2 regions of the Streptomyces sp. NPDC004732 genome follow, and region 2 is predicted to be linked to the other one. Evidence: riboswitches for the same ligand, from Rfam matches in the RefSeq annotation. Region 2 holds a riboswitch; the other holds the start of a gene.

Region 1 (8,415 bases), on a different contig from region 2:
AGCTCGGCCAACTCCTCCGCCGTGCGCGGCCCTTCACCTGCTCCGGTCGGCAGGCCGTGCGCGCGGAGCAGCTCACCGACGGCGATCCCCCACGGCAGGTGCAGGCCCGCCTGCGCCAGGAGGTCCCGTTGCCCCAGCATCCCGGTCACCGGGCCGGTCCGTACGCCGGAGGGGGTGAGCAGCGCCGCGTCGTCGGCCCAGCGCAGGGCCAGGTCCACGTCGTGGGTCGCCATCACCACGGTCGTGCCCGCGTCCCGCAGCCCTTGCAGGGTGGCGAGCAGGCGCTCCTGGCCGTCGGGGTCGAGCCCGGCGGTCGGCTCGTCGAGGATGAGGACGCGGGGGCGCATCGCGACGGCACCGGCGATGGCCGTCCGCTTCCGCTGGCCGTAGGAGAGCAGGTGGGTGGGCCGGTCGGCGAGCGCGACGATGTCGAGGGCGGCGAGCGCCTCGGCGACCCGGGCGCGGACCTCGGGGTCGGGCAGGCCGAGGTTGAGCGGGCCGAAGGACACGTCCTGCTCGACCGAGGCGGCGAACAGCTGGTCGTCGGGGTCCTGGACGACCAGCTGGACGGTGGTCCGCAGCCGGGTCAGGCCCTTGCGGTCGTACGTGACGGGGGTGCCCTCCAGGGTCAAGTTCCCGCGGTCCGGGCGCAGACCGCCGCTGAGCAGGCGCATCAGGGTCGTCTTGCCGCTGCCGTTGCGCCCGAGGAGCGCGAGCGCGCGCCCCTCGACGACGTCGAAGTCCAGACCGCTGAGCACGGTGGGCCCGTCCTCGTACGCGTACGCCGCCGCTTGCAGGGCGACCACGGACCCGCGCGGTCCGCTGGGAGCGTCCGGCTCGCGAAGAGCCCTCGGCTCACTCATGGCAGGAACCTTTCCAGTACGAGGGTGAGGGCCACCAGGCCCACGAGAAGTGCCGCGCCTGCCGTGATGAAGGGGCGCGAGATGCGGGCCTCGGGCACGAGGACGCGCAGGGTGCCGTCGTAGCCGCGGCCCGCGAGCCCGGCCTGCAGACGGCTCGCCCGGTCGAAGGCGCGCACGAACGCGGTGGCGCCGAGACCGGCGAGGGAGCGCCAGGTGGCGGCGCGGGTGGTGTGCCCGAGCCGGGCGGCCTGCGCCTGCCGGATGCGGCTCATGGAGTCCAGGAGCAGGAAACTCATCCGGTAGGTGACGAGTGCCACGTCCACGACCGGTGCGGGCACGCCCGCTTTCACCAGGCGGGGCAGCAGGTCCGACATCGGTGTGGTGAAGGCGAACAGCAGCACGCCCAGCGAGGCGGCGGAGGTCCGCAGGAGCAGCCCGCCCGCCCGCGCCGGGCCGCCCTCCGCGAAGGTCACGAACCCGTCGGGGCCGCCGACTTGGACGAGCAGGGTGAGTGCGCCGGTGACACAGAAGCCGAGCGGCACCCGGTAGGCGCGCCACAGCTTGCGGGGCGGCACACCGGCGGGACCGAGCAGCAGGACGACTGCGGCGGCCAGGACCAGGACGGCGCCCGGCCAGGGCGGCAGCGAGATGGCGAGGATCGTGAGGCCGAGCCCGAGCACGGCCTTGTCCACGGGGTGCCGGCGGCGCCAGCGACTGCTGTGCGCCGCCGCGTCGATGGGCAGCACGCCGGGTCAGACCTGCTCGGTCTCGGCCCGGGCACCGTCCGCGTCGACCGGCTCGGCCGCCCGCTCCGCACGCGCCTGTTCCGCGCCCTGCTTGCGGCCCTTGCGCAGCCCGAAGTAGTAGGCGAGGACGCCCGCGCCGAGGGCGGCCTGCAGGGCGAAGAGCGCCGACTCGACCTCCCCGGACGGGGGTTCGTACAGCGGCGAGAACCACGGCTCGTAGTCCGGCTTGATCTCGGTGATCGCCGTCTCGGCCTGGGCGTCGGCCCCGGCGAACGGCTCCTCCTCGTCGTCGCCGAGTCCCAGCGCGATCGGCAGCACGGCGAGCGCGGCCACGATGAGGAGCAGCAGGGTGTTGATCTTCGCGTTGCGGCTCATCAGGCACTGGCCCCCGTCTGTGTCTCGGTCGGCTCGGTCGGCTTGGTCGGCTCGGTCGACTTGGTCGTCACGTCCGTCTGCTTGCGCTGCAGCAGCACGCCGAGGCGCGTGAGTTCGCCCTTGCTCGACTGCACGAGGAGCCGCATCACCAGGACGGTGAGCAGTCCTTCGCTGACCGCAAGCGGAATCTGCGTGACGGCGAAGATGCCGCCGAACTTGCCCAGGGCGCCGAGGAAGCCGCTGCTGGGGTCGGGGAACGCCAGGGCCAGCTGGACGCTGGTGACGCAGTACGTGGACAGGTCGGCGACGAACGCGCCGAAGAACACGGCGACCATGAGCGGCACGTCGTACCGCTTGAGGAGCCGGTAGACCGCGTATCCCGCCCAGGGCCCGACGATCGCCATGGAGAACACGTTGGCGCCCAGGGTGGTGAGCCCGCCGTGGGCGAGCAGCAGCGCCTGGAAGAGCAGGGTGATGGTGCCGAGCACCGTCATGATCGGTGGTCGGAACAGGATCGCCCCGAGTCCGGTTCCCGTCGGGTGCGAGCAACTGCCCGTCACGGAAGGGATCTTCAGGGCGGAAAGGACGAACGTGAAGGCTCCGGAGGCGCCGAGGAGCAGGGTGCTCTCCGGGTGTTCCTTGACTTCACGGGTCAGGGAGCGGACTCCGTGTACGACGAACGGCGCGGACGCTACGCCCCAGGCGATCGCGTGCGCCGGTGGGAGGAAACCCTCGGCTATGTGCATGGCTCGGCAGACCCTCTCCAGCACCTCGTGGATGGACAACGCGCCTTGGCCGGTCTCCTGGCTGACGGGTCGTACCGACCGGACTCCGCCTTCCCGGGCACGTGAGTACCCAGTGGCTGCCGCGAGGGCTGGAGCCGGACTTCCCGATCACAGTGGCGAGGGCCGCACCGGCATCACACCGGATTTCCCGTTCACCAAGGCGTGGCGACATTAGTGCGCAACGGACGTGCTGACAACTTGCGGGCTCGTTGCGCCGGTGGCACGCGCGAGCGCGCATACCACCGCGTGCGCCCCTGTTCAGAGGCTGTGTGCGGAAGTGGCAGGCGGTGGGGAGCGGACGCGGAAGGGGGGCGCACAGGGGGCGCAGAAGCGGGTCTGGAGCCGTCAGGTCCGGGCGTCCGGCGGCGGGGGCGGCTTCGGCGCTCCGCGCGGGGGTGCGATCTTCGCATACGCGACGGGGGATCCGGCGGCGGCCGGAACCTTCTCCGCGGCGCGGTCCGGGTCCGGCGGCAGCAGTGCGTCACGGCGGGCGCCGGGGTCCCAGCCGGTCTCCACGACGCGCTTCTGTACGACGATCGCGCCGAGGAGGACGGCCACGCCGATCAGCAGCATCAGGACGACCCCGCCGGTCTCCCCCGTCTTGGCCGCATAGCCGACGAGTGTGCCGAACCAGCCGAAGTCGGCGTCCCCGAAGGTGGTGTTCTCCTCCCCGAAGGCGCCCAGGACCTTCAGGAGCAGCGCGGGCAGGAAGGTGATGATGACGCCGTTGACGAAGGCGCCGAGCGCCGCGCCGCGGCGGCCGCCGGTCGCGTTGCCGTAGACCCCGGCCGCGCCGCCGGTGAAGAAGTGCGGGACCAGTCCTGGCAGGACGAGGGCGAGTCCGAAGGCCGGGTGGAAGATCCAGGCGAGCAGGCCGAGGCTGACGAGGCCGCCGACGAAGCTGGAGATGAAGCCGATGAGGACGGCGTTCTGTGCGTAGGGGAAGACGATGGGCGCGTCGAGGGAGGGCACCGCGCCGGGCACCAGTTTCCTGGCGATGCCCTGGAAGGCCGGGACGAGTTCGCCGAGGATCGTGCGGACGCCGAAGAGGATCACGGCGACGGCGATGCCGAACTGGAGGCCCTGCATGACGGACTGCATGACGTAGTCGCCGACGCCGCCCGCGCCCGCCGCGCCGTTCTCGCCGAAGGCCTTGAACGCCTCTTCCTTGCCCACCTTCCCGAGGAAGACCAGCGACATGATCAGGTAGATCAGCACCATGGACAGCGCGGTCGCGACCATGGAGTCACGCAGGAAGCGCAGCCCTTCGGGGAGGTCCATCTCCTCGGTGCTGCGGCTGCGACGGCCGACCAGCTGCCCCGTGGCGCCCGCCGCGATGTACCCGGCCGTGCCGAAGTGGCCGATGGCGACGCTGTCGTTGCCGGTGACGCGCTTGGTCCAGGGGTGCGCGAAGGCGGGCATGGCGACCAGCAGGATGCCGAGCAGGACACCGCCGACGACGACCACGACCCATGACGACTGGCCCGCGATGGCCAGGACCATCGTCAGCAGGGTCGCCATGAACAGCATGTGGTGGCCCGTCAGGAAGACATAGCGCAGTGGGGTGAAGCGGGCGAGCAGCAGGCTGATGGCGAAGCCGAGGATCATCAGCCAGGCGACGCGGGCGCCGTACTGCTCCTGGGCGATGCCGACGATCGCCTCGTTGGTGGGGATCACGCCGTGTGCCCCGGTGGAGCCCTGGATCATCTCGCCGAGCGGGGCGAGCGCGCCGACGACGAGGGTGGCGCCCGCCCCGATCAGCAGGAAGCCGAGCGTCGCCTTGATGGCTCCGCCGACGATCTGCCCGGCGGACTTCTTCAGCGCGATCAGGCCCGCGGCCGTGATGAGGCCGATGAGGTAGGCGGGTTGGCTGAGGATCTCGTTGACGAGAAACTCGGCGGTCGACACGAGCCAGTCCATGGTGGGTTCTTTCTCCTTGCCCGGTCTCTCGGTTCTCTCGGGTCCGTGGGCCTCAGATCAGACGTCGTAGGTGTCCCTGAGCACCCGGTCGGCCTCCGTCGCGCTGGTGAAGTCCTCGACGACCTTCACCGGGACGCCCACGTCACCGAGGGTCCTGGCGATCTCCCGCGAGGTGAGGATGGCGACGGCCTCGTTCGCCTTGCCCTTGGCCGAGATGGTGTCCGTCGCCTCGACGGTGACGTACCGGTCCCATCCCCAGCGGTCCAGGACCCCCTCGACGGTCTGCTTGAGGAACAGGCTGGTGCCGACGCCGTTGCCGCAGACGGTCAGGATCTTGTGCAGGTCCCCGCCGCGCGCGGCCTCCTTGCGCGGCTCCGCGGGCGCTCCCCCGCCGCCGAGGATGGCGTGCACGTCCTGCGGGGTGGGTGCCTCGCGCAGGGCGCGTGCCGTGTCGGGATCGGCGAGCAGCCGGGCGAGCGCGCCCATCGCGGCGGTGTGTTCGGAGGCGTCCCTGGCGGCTAGGCCGACGACCAGTTCGACGGGGTCGTTCGCCTCGTGGCCGAACTCGACGGGGGCCGCGAGCCGCACCCAGGACATGCTGGTGCGCAGCACGGCGGGCGAGGGGCGGGCGTGTGCGAACGCAAGGCCGGGCGCGATGACGATGTAGGGCCCGTTCTCCTGGACGTTCTCGATCATCTCCGCGGTGTACGTGTCCGTGGCGGCGCCCGTCGCGACCATCAGGTCACCGGCGCGGCGGACGGCTTCGCGCCAGTCGGCCGCCGGCGCGTCGAGGAGCACGGCTGCCACGGGGAGGATCTCGTTCAGCGCTGCCATGCCCATGATTCTCTCCGACGCGCGCGGCCCGGCACGTCCGCAGCGCCGTTCGGGGCGGAGCCACGCTGGGGCGCCCCCGGAAAGAGTGACCTGGCGAGGGTGGATGGCCCAGGGGTGATTGGCCCCACCGCCGCGGGAGGTACATCTGCGGCTGCACCGCCACGGACCCTGCGGCGGCCGCACCGCCACGAATGGAGTCGCCTTGAAGGCAGCAACGACAGTCCGGGCCACCCGCCGCACCCGGATCGGCGCGAAAGTGCTCGCGCTGGTCGCCACGGCCTCGCTCACCGTGGGCGCGCCCTCCTACGCGAGCGCCCCCGCCTCCGAGGACGCCCCCGCTCCCCGGAGCACCTCGCCCTTCACCGGGCAGTCCGCACGGCAGAACCCGGTCCTCGCCGTGAAGTTCGACAACGCGCGCCGGGCCCGGCCGCACACCGGTCTCGACCGGGCGGACATCGTGTACGTGGAGAAGGTCGAGGGCGGGATGAGCCGCCTGATGGGCGTGTACTCCAGCAAACTCCCCCGCGCCGTCGGACCGGTGCGCAGCGCCCGTGAGTCGGACATCGAGCTGCTGCGTCAGTTCGGGCGGCCCGCCCTCGCCTACTCCGGGGTGCGCAGCGCACTGCAGAAGGTGCTCAGGAACTCCCCGCTGTACGCCCGCTCGCACGGCCGTCTGCCCGGCGCGTACTTCCGCCAGAGCGGGCGCCCCGCCCCGCACAACCTCTTCGTACGGCCGAAGGCGGTGCTGCGCTCGGCGCCGCGGGCCGACCGCCCGGCCGACATCGGCTTCCGCTTCGGCCCGGCCCCGGCGGGCGGAGCCCGCACCGCGGCCAGGACCGTCCGGTACCCCTCCGCCAGCCACACCTTCCGCTGGTCGCCGCGGCAGGGCCGCTGGCTCGCGTCCTTCGACGGCGTCCCGGCCCGCAGCACGTCGGGCGGGCAGCTCGGGGCCCGCACCATCGTGATCCAGTACGTGAACATGCGTCCGTCGCGCTTCAAGGACGTCAACGGCGCGGTGACCCCGTACATCGAGACGGTCGGCCGCGGCAAGGCGCTGGTGCTGCGGAACGGCAAGCGCTACCTGACCCGCTGGGAGCGTTCCGCGGCCACCGGCGGCACCACGTTCACGCGGCCGAACGGGCAGCCGATGCCCTTCGCCCCCGGCCAGGTCTGGATGGTCTACGCGGACCGCCACTGACCCGCGGGAAAGACCGAACGGGCCGGTCGGGGCACTCCCCCCACTTCAGGGGTGTCCCGACCGGCCCGCTCAGCGAGGACCGCGGTGTGTCACCTGCCCACAGGGGCCAGTTCCCGGTCCGTCTCGGCGTCGGGCGTCCCCGTGTCGCCGAGGTTCCTGTGGAGCTTCTCGCCCTCCACGTCCACGTTCGGCAGCGCCTTGTCCAGCCAGCGCGGCAGCCACCAGGCGGACTTGCCGAGCAGTGCGAGGACGGCGGGCACGATCGCCATGCGGACGACGAAGGCGTCGAAGAGGACGGCGATCGCCAGGCCGAAGCCCATCATCTTGATCATGTCGTCGTTCTCCATGATGAAGCCGGAGAAGACGCTCATCATGATGATCGCGGCCGCGGCCACGACCCGTCCGCCGTGGGTGAAGCCGGTCACGACCGACTCGCCGGGGCGCGCCCCGTGGACGTACGCCTCGCGCATTCGCGTCACGAGGAAGACCTCGTAGTCCATCGCCAGGCCGAACACCACGCCGATCATGAAGATCGGCATCATGCTCATGATCGGGCCCGGCTGGTCGACGCCCACGATGTCGGCGAGCCAGCCCCACTGGAAGACCGCGACCACGGCGCCGAGCGCGGCGGCCACCGAGAGCAGGAAGCCGAGCGCCGCCTTGAGCGGGACCAGGACCGAGCGGAACACCAGCATCAGGAGCAGGAACGCGAGTCCGACGACCAGGCCGAGGTAGGGCAGGAGCGCGTCGTCCAGCGTCTGGGAGAAGTCGATGGTCATCGCGGTCTGGCCGGTGATCAGGATCTCGGAGCCGGTGTCGGCCCCGATGCCGTCGACGGTCGAGCGGAGCGACTTGACCAGTTCCTCGGTCTTGTGGTCGCTCGGGCCGGTCTCGGGGACGACGTTCAGGATCGCGGTGTCGCCGGCCTTGTTGGCCTGGGCGGGTGTCACGGCGGCGACGCCGTCGATCTTGGCGATCGAGTCGCCGACGGTCTTGGCCGCGCCCGCCACATCGGAGTCCTTGCTGACCGTGACCATCAGCGGGCCGTTGAAGCCTGCGCCGAAGGACTCGGACAGCATGTCGTAGGCCTTGCGCTGCGTGGTGTCCGGAGCGGACGTGCCCTCGTCGGGCAGGCCGAGCTCCAGGCTGGCCGCGGGTACGGCCACGGCGCCGAGGCCGAGGACGGCGACCAGGAGCACGGAGAGCGGGTGGCGCAGCACGAAGCGGGCCCAGCGGGTGCCGAGCTTCGGCTTGGCGTTCGGGTCGAGCAGCTCGCTCGCGGACTTCTTGCGGTCCTTGCGGCGCAGTACCTTGCGGCCCGCGAAGCCGAGCAGCGCGGGGATCATGGTGAGCGCGATGAGGACGGCGATCACGACGGTGGCCGCCGCGGCCAGACCCATCTTGGTGAGGATCGGGATGTTGACGATCGCGAGGCCCGACAGGGCGACGACCACGGTGAGACCGGCGAACACGACGGCGGATCCGGCGGTTCCGGTGGCCCGGCCCGCGGCTTCCTCGGGTTCGCGGCCCTCGGCTATCTCCGCTCGGTAGCGGGAGACGATGAAGAGGGCGTAGTCGATGCCGACGGCGAGGCCGATCATCATCGCGAGCGTCGAGGTCGTGGCGGAGAGGTCGAGGACGCTGCCGAGCGCCGCGATGCCGGAGATGCCGATGCCGACACCGATGATCGCGGT
Region 2 (8,415 bases):
TCAGCGGAACGTCGAGCGAGCGCGCCAGCGTGTCGAGCGCCGAGACCGGGCGGGGGTCGTCGGCACCACCGAGAAGCTCCGTCCGCGCGGGCAGCCGCTCGCGCAGCTCGTCCAGATGTCCGTCGAGGGGGTCCGCACGCCCCTCCTCGCCGAGTTCGGCGTTCATGGTCCAATTGACCGGACGCCGCCGACGGGCACCCTCGGCCGCCCACTGCCGGCCGCGTTCGACGTCGGCGTGGTCGGTGAACCAGGCCAGGGTGAGCAGCTCGACCTCCTGCTCCTCCGTGCGGCGCGGCATCTCCTCCAGTACGCGGAGCCGTTCCTGCTGCGCCGGGGTCGTGCGGCGCCCCCGTTCCGCCCGGTCCCCGGCACGCCAGTCACCGACGAACGGCCCGCACATCAGCAGCGCCGCGGCCACCCGGTCCGAGTGGGCGAGGCAGAACCGGGCGGCCAGGTCGGCGCCGTAGGAGTGCCCGATCAGCACGGCCCGGGGCGCGTCCCACGCGTCGAGGAGCTCGGCGAGATCGCCGACGTGCCGGGCGAGGGTGTGGCGCCCGCGCCACGGCGAACGGCCCGTCCCGCGCTGGTCGTACCGGTACACGGGCGCCAAGTCCGCGACCATGGCGGCGACTTCACCCAGGTAATCGGGCAACCCGGGGCCACCGTGCAGCAGGACCACAGGCGTCGGCCGCCCACCACCCCGCCCGCCGCCCCGACCTGCGTCCCGCCCGCCGCCTTCCAGCGCCGTCCACCGCAACTGCGCCCCGTCGGTCATCGGCGCGAGGCCCCGCTTCTCTGTCCACGTCACCGCGGAGAAGCTACCCGCCCGGCGCCGTGAGGAAGATCACTGAGGACAACCCGCCGCTTTCGCAGGTCATCTTCCCCCGTGATCAAGGAGCCACCAGCCGCAGCTGCTGGCCGAGTGGCCGGTACGTCGGATGCAGATAGGCAAGCCCACCCATGCCCCCCGAAAAGCGCATTCTCGCGCGCGCAACCCGTCGCAATGTCCTCACGGCCACCGTGCTGGGTGTCGTGGCGCCCGCAGGCATCGGCATAGGCATGGTCGTCCGCTCGAAGGGTGACGGCGGCGACGTGCCCGTCACCCCGCATCAGTCACCGGACATGAGCACGGCGGGCCCCACGGGTACGTGGGCGACCTCAGGGCCGCAGCCCAGGACCGAGGAATCGGTCCTGCAGATCATCGCCCACCCCGACGACGATCTATCTGACGTCCGGCGAGTCCAACGGCGTGAACGCCCCCAGGAAGGGCACGTTCCGGGGCATGCCCCGACCCGCGCGCGACGAGCGCAAGTACGCCAAAGCGCGGCAGAACGGCATTCGCGCCGCCTACGCCGAGATGGTCACGGGACGGCCGGAGCACCCCTGGCGGCGCTCCGTCATCCCGACGGCGGGCGGCGGGCAGGCGGAGCTCGACACGTTGCAGGGGTATCCCCACATCAACCTGGTGTGGACGCTGCTGCACGAGGCGGGCAGCATCGCCGGTGACCGGCCGCACAGCCTGCACGGGCTCTGGGACGGCCGGGTCGGCGTGCTCGGCTCGCAGCTGGCGCACGAGGGTCCGGTCACCCGCGACTTCTCGTACACCGAGGAACAGCCGATCCGGACGGTGACCGGCTATCTGGAGCGGTTCCGGCCGACGCAGGTCCGGATGCAGAACCCGACGCCGGGCCGTCTGGACCGCAACCTCAAGTGCTCCGACCACCAGGACCACCGCTTCGGCGCCCGGTTCGTCCAGCAGGCGCTCGACCCCGCGTCCGGCACGTCCAAGGCCCGCACGCTCGAAACGTACTCCTGGGGAGACGCCCCGCAGGACACCTGCAAGGACTCTGCGGGCTGCGGTGACCTCAAGGTCGCCGCGAGCCCCAAGCCCCGCTGGTCGCACAGCATCCACCACGCCGGTGAGACCGGCGCCGACTGGCTGCTCGCGGGCAAGGACGACAGCCTGTGGGCCTTCGCCGTGCTGGACGGCCGGATCGCGCACTGGCACCGGCCTGGCGGCAAGGGCGGGCGGTGGAGCGCGAGCCGGTGGAAGGGGCCCGTGTTCCGGGCGGAGACCGGAATCGACACGGGCGTGCGGCCGGTGGCGCTGCCCGACGGACGTATCGCCGTCTTCGGTACCCGTACGCTGTTCGGTGACCAGCCCGCCGCATACCGCAAGGAAGTGGGATTTATCGCCCAGCAGGCCCCGGGCAAGCCCTTCGGCCCCTGGCAGTCGCTGGACAGCCCCGAGCTGTCCGGCGAGGTCGGTACGAACGACATCAGTGCGCCCGCGGTCGTGGCGCACGACGACGGCACGATGTCCGTGTTCGTGCGCGACAGCAGCCGCCGGCTGACCGCGCGCGTCCAGCGGTCCGACGGCACGTGGACTCCCTGGCGCGGCCTGGGCGGTGAGGCCGTGCACAGCGATCCGGTCGCCGCCAAGGACCGCGCCGGACGCGCCTACTTCCTTGCCGCGACCCCGCACAGCGTCCTGGCCTGGATCCAGGACGAGCCGGGCGCGGACGTGCGCGGCCCGCTGGCCACCGGCCTTCCGGCGACCACGTTGCCGTTGACCGTCCGGCCCGACGACGACGGCGTCCGGGTCTTCTACCGCATCCCCGCCTCCGGGGACGTGGGCTCCGCCCGCCTGCACGCGGACAGCCTCACGCCCTTCACGGCGGAGCCGGGCCGGGCGCGCCGGTCGTCCTCCACCGCGCACACGTCGGTGGCCGCCACCGATCTGGGCGGGGCGGGCGGCTACGGCCCGGTGAGCGTCACCGCGGACGACTGGGGCGGTGTCCTGCTCGCGGCCCGGACGGCCACGGGCGATGTCGCCACGGCCTGGGGCACGTCGGGCGTCGCAAGGAACCGGCCGCAGTGGAACCACACCGGGGTACTCCCGGCGGGCGCGCCGTCGAGCGCTCCGCTGGCGTCGGGCGGCGTCGTGCTCACCATGCTCGGCCTCGACAGCCGCCTGTACTGGACCCATGCCAGACGTGGAGGAGGTCGTCTGGCTCCCTGGCAGCCGGTGGAGTCTCCGACGGCAGGGAGGTCGAAGGCCTGATGCGGATGCCGACCCCCACACGCCTGCGTACCAACCAGAACACCCCCCAGAACACCCGGAAGCCGCTCGACTCGCGCGATCCGTTCTTCGACAACGCGAAGTTCCTCCTGATCGTGCTGGTCGCCCTCGGCCACTCCTGGGAACAGATCGTCTCCGGCACGCACACGCTGCAGGCGGTCCACACCGTGGTCTACGCCTTCCACATGCCGGCGTTCATCCTGTTGTGCGGCTACTTCTCGCAGCGCTTCACCGGCCGCCCCGACCAGGTGCGCAAACTGATCGAAGGGGTGCTGATCCCCTACCTCCTGTTCGAGGCGGCGTACTCCGCCACGTACAGCGCGGTGCGGGGCGAGCCGTACACCTTCACCCCCACGGAACCCACCTACCTCTGCTGGTTCCTCGTCGCCCTGTTCCTCTGGCGGCTGAGCACACCCCTGTGGCGGGCGGTCCGCCACCCGGTGCCGATCGCCGTGGTGGTCTCCCTCGCGGCCGGTCTCACGACGATGGGTTACGACCTGGCGCTGCCGCGCGTGCTGATGTTCCTGCCCTGGTTCGTCCTCGGCATGAACCTGCGCCCGGAGCACTTCGCCCTCCTGCGCACGAAGGCGGCCCGCCGCTGTGGCGTGGTGGCGCTGGTCTGCGCCGTGGTCGCGGCGTATCTGTGGATGCCCGCGCCCGACGAGCACTGGTTGTCCATGGACGTCGGCTACACGGAGCTCGACATCAGCTGGCCGCAGTACCTCGCCGTGCGCGTCGGCATCTTCGCGCTCAGCGCGGTGCTGGTCGCCGCGTTCTTCGCCTGTGTGCCCCGACGCCGCACGCCCTTCACCGCTCTCGGCGCCGCCACGATGTACCCGTACCTCCTGCACGGCCTGCTGATCCGCGCGGGCGAGGCGGCGGGCCTGTATCCGGTCCTGAAGGACCTGGGCGCGGTCGGCCAGGTCCTCCTCACCCTCGGCGTCGTCACCACGGTGTTCCTGCTGTCGACTCCGCCGGTGCGGAAGCTGTTCCGTCCGCTGGTGGAGCCCCGGCTGCCGCGTGGCGCCGTGCCGGTGGACGAGCGTTCGAAGTGACCTTCCGGAATCCGGCGGCCCTAGCACTGCTCCACCGCCACCCCGTAGGGTGATCGGCGCAGCTGGTTCGCCCCGTCCGCCAGACGGGAGCGTCGCAAGAGGGAACCCGGTGGGAATCCGGGACTGCCCCGCAGCGGTGAGTGGGAACGACCGCCGTCATCACGCACTGGGCCCCGACGAACGGGACCTGGGAAGCGACGGCCAGTAGGTGTCCTCCCCCGGGAGGATGCGCCCGCGAGTCCGAAGACCTGCCCGCTGTCCGTGCCCGAGCCATTCGTGCGCGGATATTCCGGTGACCTCGAGGGCGGGTCGGCGTACATAGCGAGCGGATGACCGCGCCTTGCCGCGCGAGACGGTACCCGCCGGTATGTCACTCCTTCTTGGCCACGCAGGTCTCCGGGATCCCCGGGATACGTCTCTCGAAGGAGATCTCCGTGACCACCAAGACCGCAGCCGCGGCAGCACGGGCCACCGTGTACGGCTACCCCCGCCAGGGCCGCAACCGCGAGCTCAAGAAGGCCATCGAGGGCTACTGGAAGGGCCGCGTCACCGCCGACGCCCTCCGGAGCACCGCCGCCGACCTCCGCCGCGCCAACTGGCAGGAACTCTCCGACGCGGGCATCGGCGAAGTCCCCACCGGCGACTTCTCGTACTACGACCACGTCCTGGACACCACCGTCATGGTCGGCGCCGTCCCCGAGCGCCACCGCGCCGCGGTCGACGCGGACGCGCTCGACGGGTTCTTCGCCATGGCGCGCGGCACGCAGGACGTGGCGCCGCTGGAGATGACGAAGTGGTTCGACACCAACTACCACTACCTGGTGCCCGAGCTGGGTCCCGGCACGGTGTTCACCGCCGACTCCACCAAGCAGGTCACCGAGTTCAAGGAGGCCCAGGCGCTGGGCCTGACGGCGCGGCCCGTGCTCGTCGGCCCGGTCACCTACCTCCTGCTCGCCAAGCCCGCCCCCGGGGTGGCCGCCGACTTCGACCCGCTGACCCTCCTCGACCGCCTCCTTCCGGTGTACGCAGAGGTGCTCGCCGACCTGCGCGCGGCGGGCGCCGAATGGGTCCAGCTCGACGAACCGGCCCTCGTCCAGGACCGCACCCCGGCCGAGCTGAACGCGGCCGAGCGCGCCTACCGCGACCTCGGCGCCCTCACCGACCGCTCCAAGCTCCTCGTCGCCTCGTACTTCGACCGGCTCGGCGACGCCCTCCCGGTGCTCGCCAAGGCCCCGGTCGAGGGCCTCGCCCTCGACTTCACCGAGGCCGCCGCCGCGAACCTCGACGCCCTCGCCGCGGTCGGCGGTCTGCCCGGCAAGCGGCTCGTCGCCGGTGTCGTCAACGGCCGCAACATCTGGATCAACGACCTGGCCAAGTCCCTCACCACCCTCGGCACGCTGCTCGGGCTCGCCGAGCGGGTCGACGTGGCGACCTCCTGCTCCCTCCTCCACGTCCCCATCGACACGGCCCTCGAACGGGACATCGAGCCGCAGATCCTGCGCTGGCTCGCCTTCGCCCGGCAGAAGACGAACGAGGTGGCCACGCTCGCCAAGGGGCTGGCCCAGGGCACCGACACCATCACGGCCGAACTGTCGGCCAACAAGGCGGACCTGGCCTCGCGCGCCGAATCGCCGATCACCCACGACCCGGCCGTCCGGGCCCGCGCCGGTGCCGTCACCGACGCCGACGCGCGCCGCTCCCAGCCCTACGCCGAGCGGACCGCCGCCCAGCGCGCCCACCTCGGCCTGCCGCTGCTGCCGACGACGACCATCGGCTCGTTCCCGCAGACCAACGAACTGCGCACGGCCCGCGCCGACCTGCGGGCCGGGCGCATCACCACGGCGGGCTACGAGGACCGCATCAAGACCGAGATCCAGGACGTGATCTCCTTCCAGGAGAAGACCGGCATCGACGTCCTGGTGCACGGCGAGCCCGAGCGCAACGACATGGTGCAGTACTTCGCCGAACAGCTCACCGGCTACCTCGCCACCCAGCACGGCTGGGTCCAGTCGTACGGCACGCGCTACGTCCGCCCGCCGGTCCTGGCCGGTGACATCTCGCGCCCCGAGCCGATGACGGTGCGCTGGACGACGTACGCCAACTCCCTCACCGACCGCCCGGTCAAGGGCATGCTCACCGGCCCCGTCACCATGCTCGCCTGGTCCTTCGTCCGCGACGACCAGCCGCTCGGCGACACCGCCCGCCAGGTCGCCCTCGCCCTGCGCGACGAGGTCAATGACCTGGAGGCGGCAGGCACCTCGGTCATCCAGGTCGACGAGCCCGCACTGCGCGAAACGCTGCCGCTGCGCGCCGCCGACCACCCCGCGTACCTGGCCTGGGCCACCGAGTCCTTCCGCGTCTCCACCAGCGGGGTGCGGCCGGACACCCAGATCCACACGCACATGTGCTACGCCGAGTTCGGCGACGTCGTCCAGGCCATCGACGACCTCGACGCGGACGTCATCAGCCTGGAAGCGGCCCGCTCCCACATGCAGGTCGCCCGCGAACTCGCCACCCACGGCTACCCCCGCGAGGCGGGCCCCGGCGTCTACGACATCCACTCCCCGCGCGTCCCCAGCGCCGAGGAAGCCGCCGCCCTGCTGCGCAAGGGACTCGACGCCATCCCCGCCGAACGGCTCTGGGTCAACCCCGACTGCGGCCTGAAGACCCGCGGCTGGCCCGAGACCCGCTCCTCCCTGGAGAACCTGGTCACGGCGGCCAGGACGGTCCGTGAGGAGATCGGGACGGCTGCGTCCTGACCGTCCTGAACGCGTCCTGACGGCGCGATGCGTGCCGGTGTCGGGGCGGGATTCAGGTGTCCGCCCCGACACCGGCACGCCGTGCCGGCCGACACGACCGAATGGACCATGTCAGTGACTCGACATCACCGCTGTCCGTACCCGGCGGCGGTCCCGCGTCTCCACCCGGCGCAGTGCCGAGCCGACGCGCACCGCGTCGGCCGAGTCCGCCACCTCGTGGACCCGCACGGCCCAGGCGCCCCGGGCCGCCGCCCAGCCGGAGACGGTGGTGGTGGCAGCGTCACGCCCACGGGCGGGGCGGGGCGTGCCCGTCACCGGGTCCGCCAGCAGGGTCCCCAGGAACCGCTTGCGGGAGGCGCCCACCAGCACGGGGAATCCGAGAGCCGTCAGCTCGTCGATCCCGGCGAGCAACTCCCAGTCGTCGTCACGGTCCTTGGCGAATCCGAGGCCGGGATCGACTATCACCCGGCCGGGGTCGACACCGGCCGACACCACGGCGTCGACCTGCCGTTCCACCTCGCGTACGACGTCGATGCGCGCGTCGTCGTAGGAGGCAAGACCGTCCATGGCCGCGGAGTGCCCGCGCCAGTGCATCACCACGTACGGGACGTCGCTCCTCGCGGCGACTCCGGCCATGTCGGGATCGGCCTGCCCGCCGCTCACGTCGTTGATCAGGCAGGCCCCGACGTCCACCGCGGCCCGCGCCACCCGGGCCCGCATGGTGTCCACACTCACCAGAGCCCCTCCCTCGACCAGTCCCCGCACCACCGGCAGTACGCGCCGCAGTTCCTCCTCGCAGGTGATGCGCGACGCTCCGGGGCGCGTCGACTCACCCCCGACGTCAACCAAGTCCGCGCCCTGGGCCATCAGTTCGAGGCCGTGCGCGACGGCACGCCCCGGGTCCAGCCACAGACCGCCGTCGGAGAACGAGTCGGGCGTCACATTGACGATTCCCATGACGCCGCATCGCCCCCAGGACAGGGCTGCGGAAGGAAGAGCGGTGTAGGAACTCATGAGGAAATGATGACGGATACCCATTCGCGCTGTACAGCGCGGACGGCACATTCGACTTCGTACCGACAAGTGGACTTCTCTCGTGCGGAGTTCACAAGACGTCTAGGCTTCCCACATGGCTCTCGGTACCCCAAGCACACGACCGGACAGTGCACAATCCATTCGCGATCTGCTTTCCCGGGGCGACCGCTCCTACTCCTTCGAGTTCATGCCTCCGCGCACCCCGGAGGCCGAGACCGGACTCTGGAAGGCCATCCGCAAACTGGAAGCGCTGTCACCCACTTTCGTTTCGGTGACCTATGGCGCCGGCGGTTCCACGCGGGGCCGGACCATCAATGTCACCGGGCGCATCGCGCAAGAGACGACACTGACACCCGTCGCACACCTCACCGCCGTCGGGCACAGCGTCGCCGAGCTGAGGAACATCCTCGGGCACTACGCCGACCAGGGAGTTCGCAATATTCTCGCTCTTCGGGGCGATCCGCCGGGTGACCCGCTCGGCGCC

What was found. A riboswitch is a leader RNA that binds a small molecule or an ion and turns the genes downstream of it on or off. The one in region 2 is predicted to bind cobalamin.
Region 1: another riboswitch for cobalamin. It lies ahead of ABZV77_RS39375 (energy-coupling factor ABC transporter permease); the one in region 2 lies ahead of metE (5-methyltetrahydropteroyltriglutamate--homocysteine S-methyltransferase).

The regions. Positions count from the first base shown of each region.
Region 1 is NZ_JBEXJR010000021.1:18,707-27,121, forward strand. Features, by position in the region: gene ABZV77_RS39360 (ATP-binding cassette domain-containing protein) at 1-863, opposite strand, end outside; gene cbiQ (cobalt ECF transporter T component CbiQ) at 860-1,609, opposite strand; gene ABZV77_RS39370 (energy-coupling factor ABC transporter substrate-binding protein) at 1,616-1,984, opposite strand; gene ABZV77_RS39375 (energy-coupling factor ABC transporter permease) at 1,984-2,730, opposite strand; cobalamin riboswitch at 2,760-2,944, opposite strand; gene ABZV77_RS39380 (PTS ascorbate transporter subunit IIC) at 3,115-4,689, opposite strand; gene ABZV77_RS39385 (PTS sugar transporter subunit IIA) at 4,747-5,523, opposite strand; gene ABZV77_RS39390 (DUF3048 domain-containing protein) at 5,726-6,721, shown strand; gene ABZV77_RS39395 (MMPL family transporter) at 6,811-8,415, opposite strand, start outside.
Region 2 is NZ_JBEXJR010000001.1:833,941-842,355, forward strand. Features, by position in the region: gene ABZV77_RS03445 (alpha/beta hydrolase) at 1-808, opposite strand, end outside; gene ABZV77_RS03450 (PIG-L family deacetylase) at 1,283-3,064, shown strand; gene ABZV77_RS03455 (acyltransferase family protein) at 3,064-4,137, shown strand; cobalamin riboswitch at 4,184-4,408, shown strand; gene metE (5-methyltetrahydropteroyltriglutamate--homocysteine S-methyltransferase) at 4,572-6,896, shown strand; gene folP (dihydropteroate synthase) at 7,008-7,910, opposite strand; gene metF (methylenetetrahydrofolate reductase [NAD(P)H]) at 8,026-8,415, shown strand, end outside.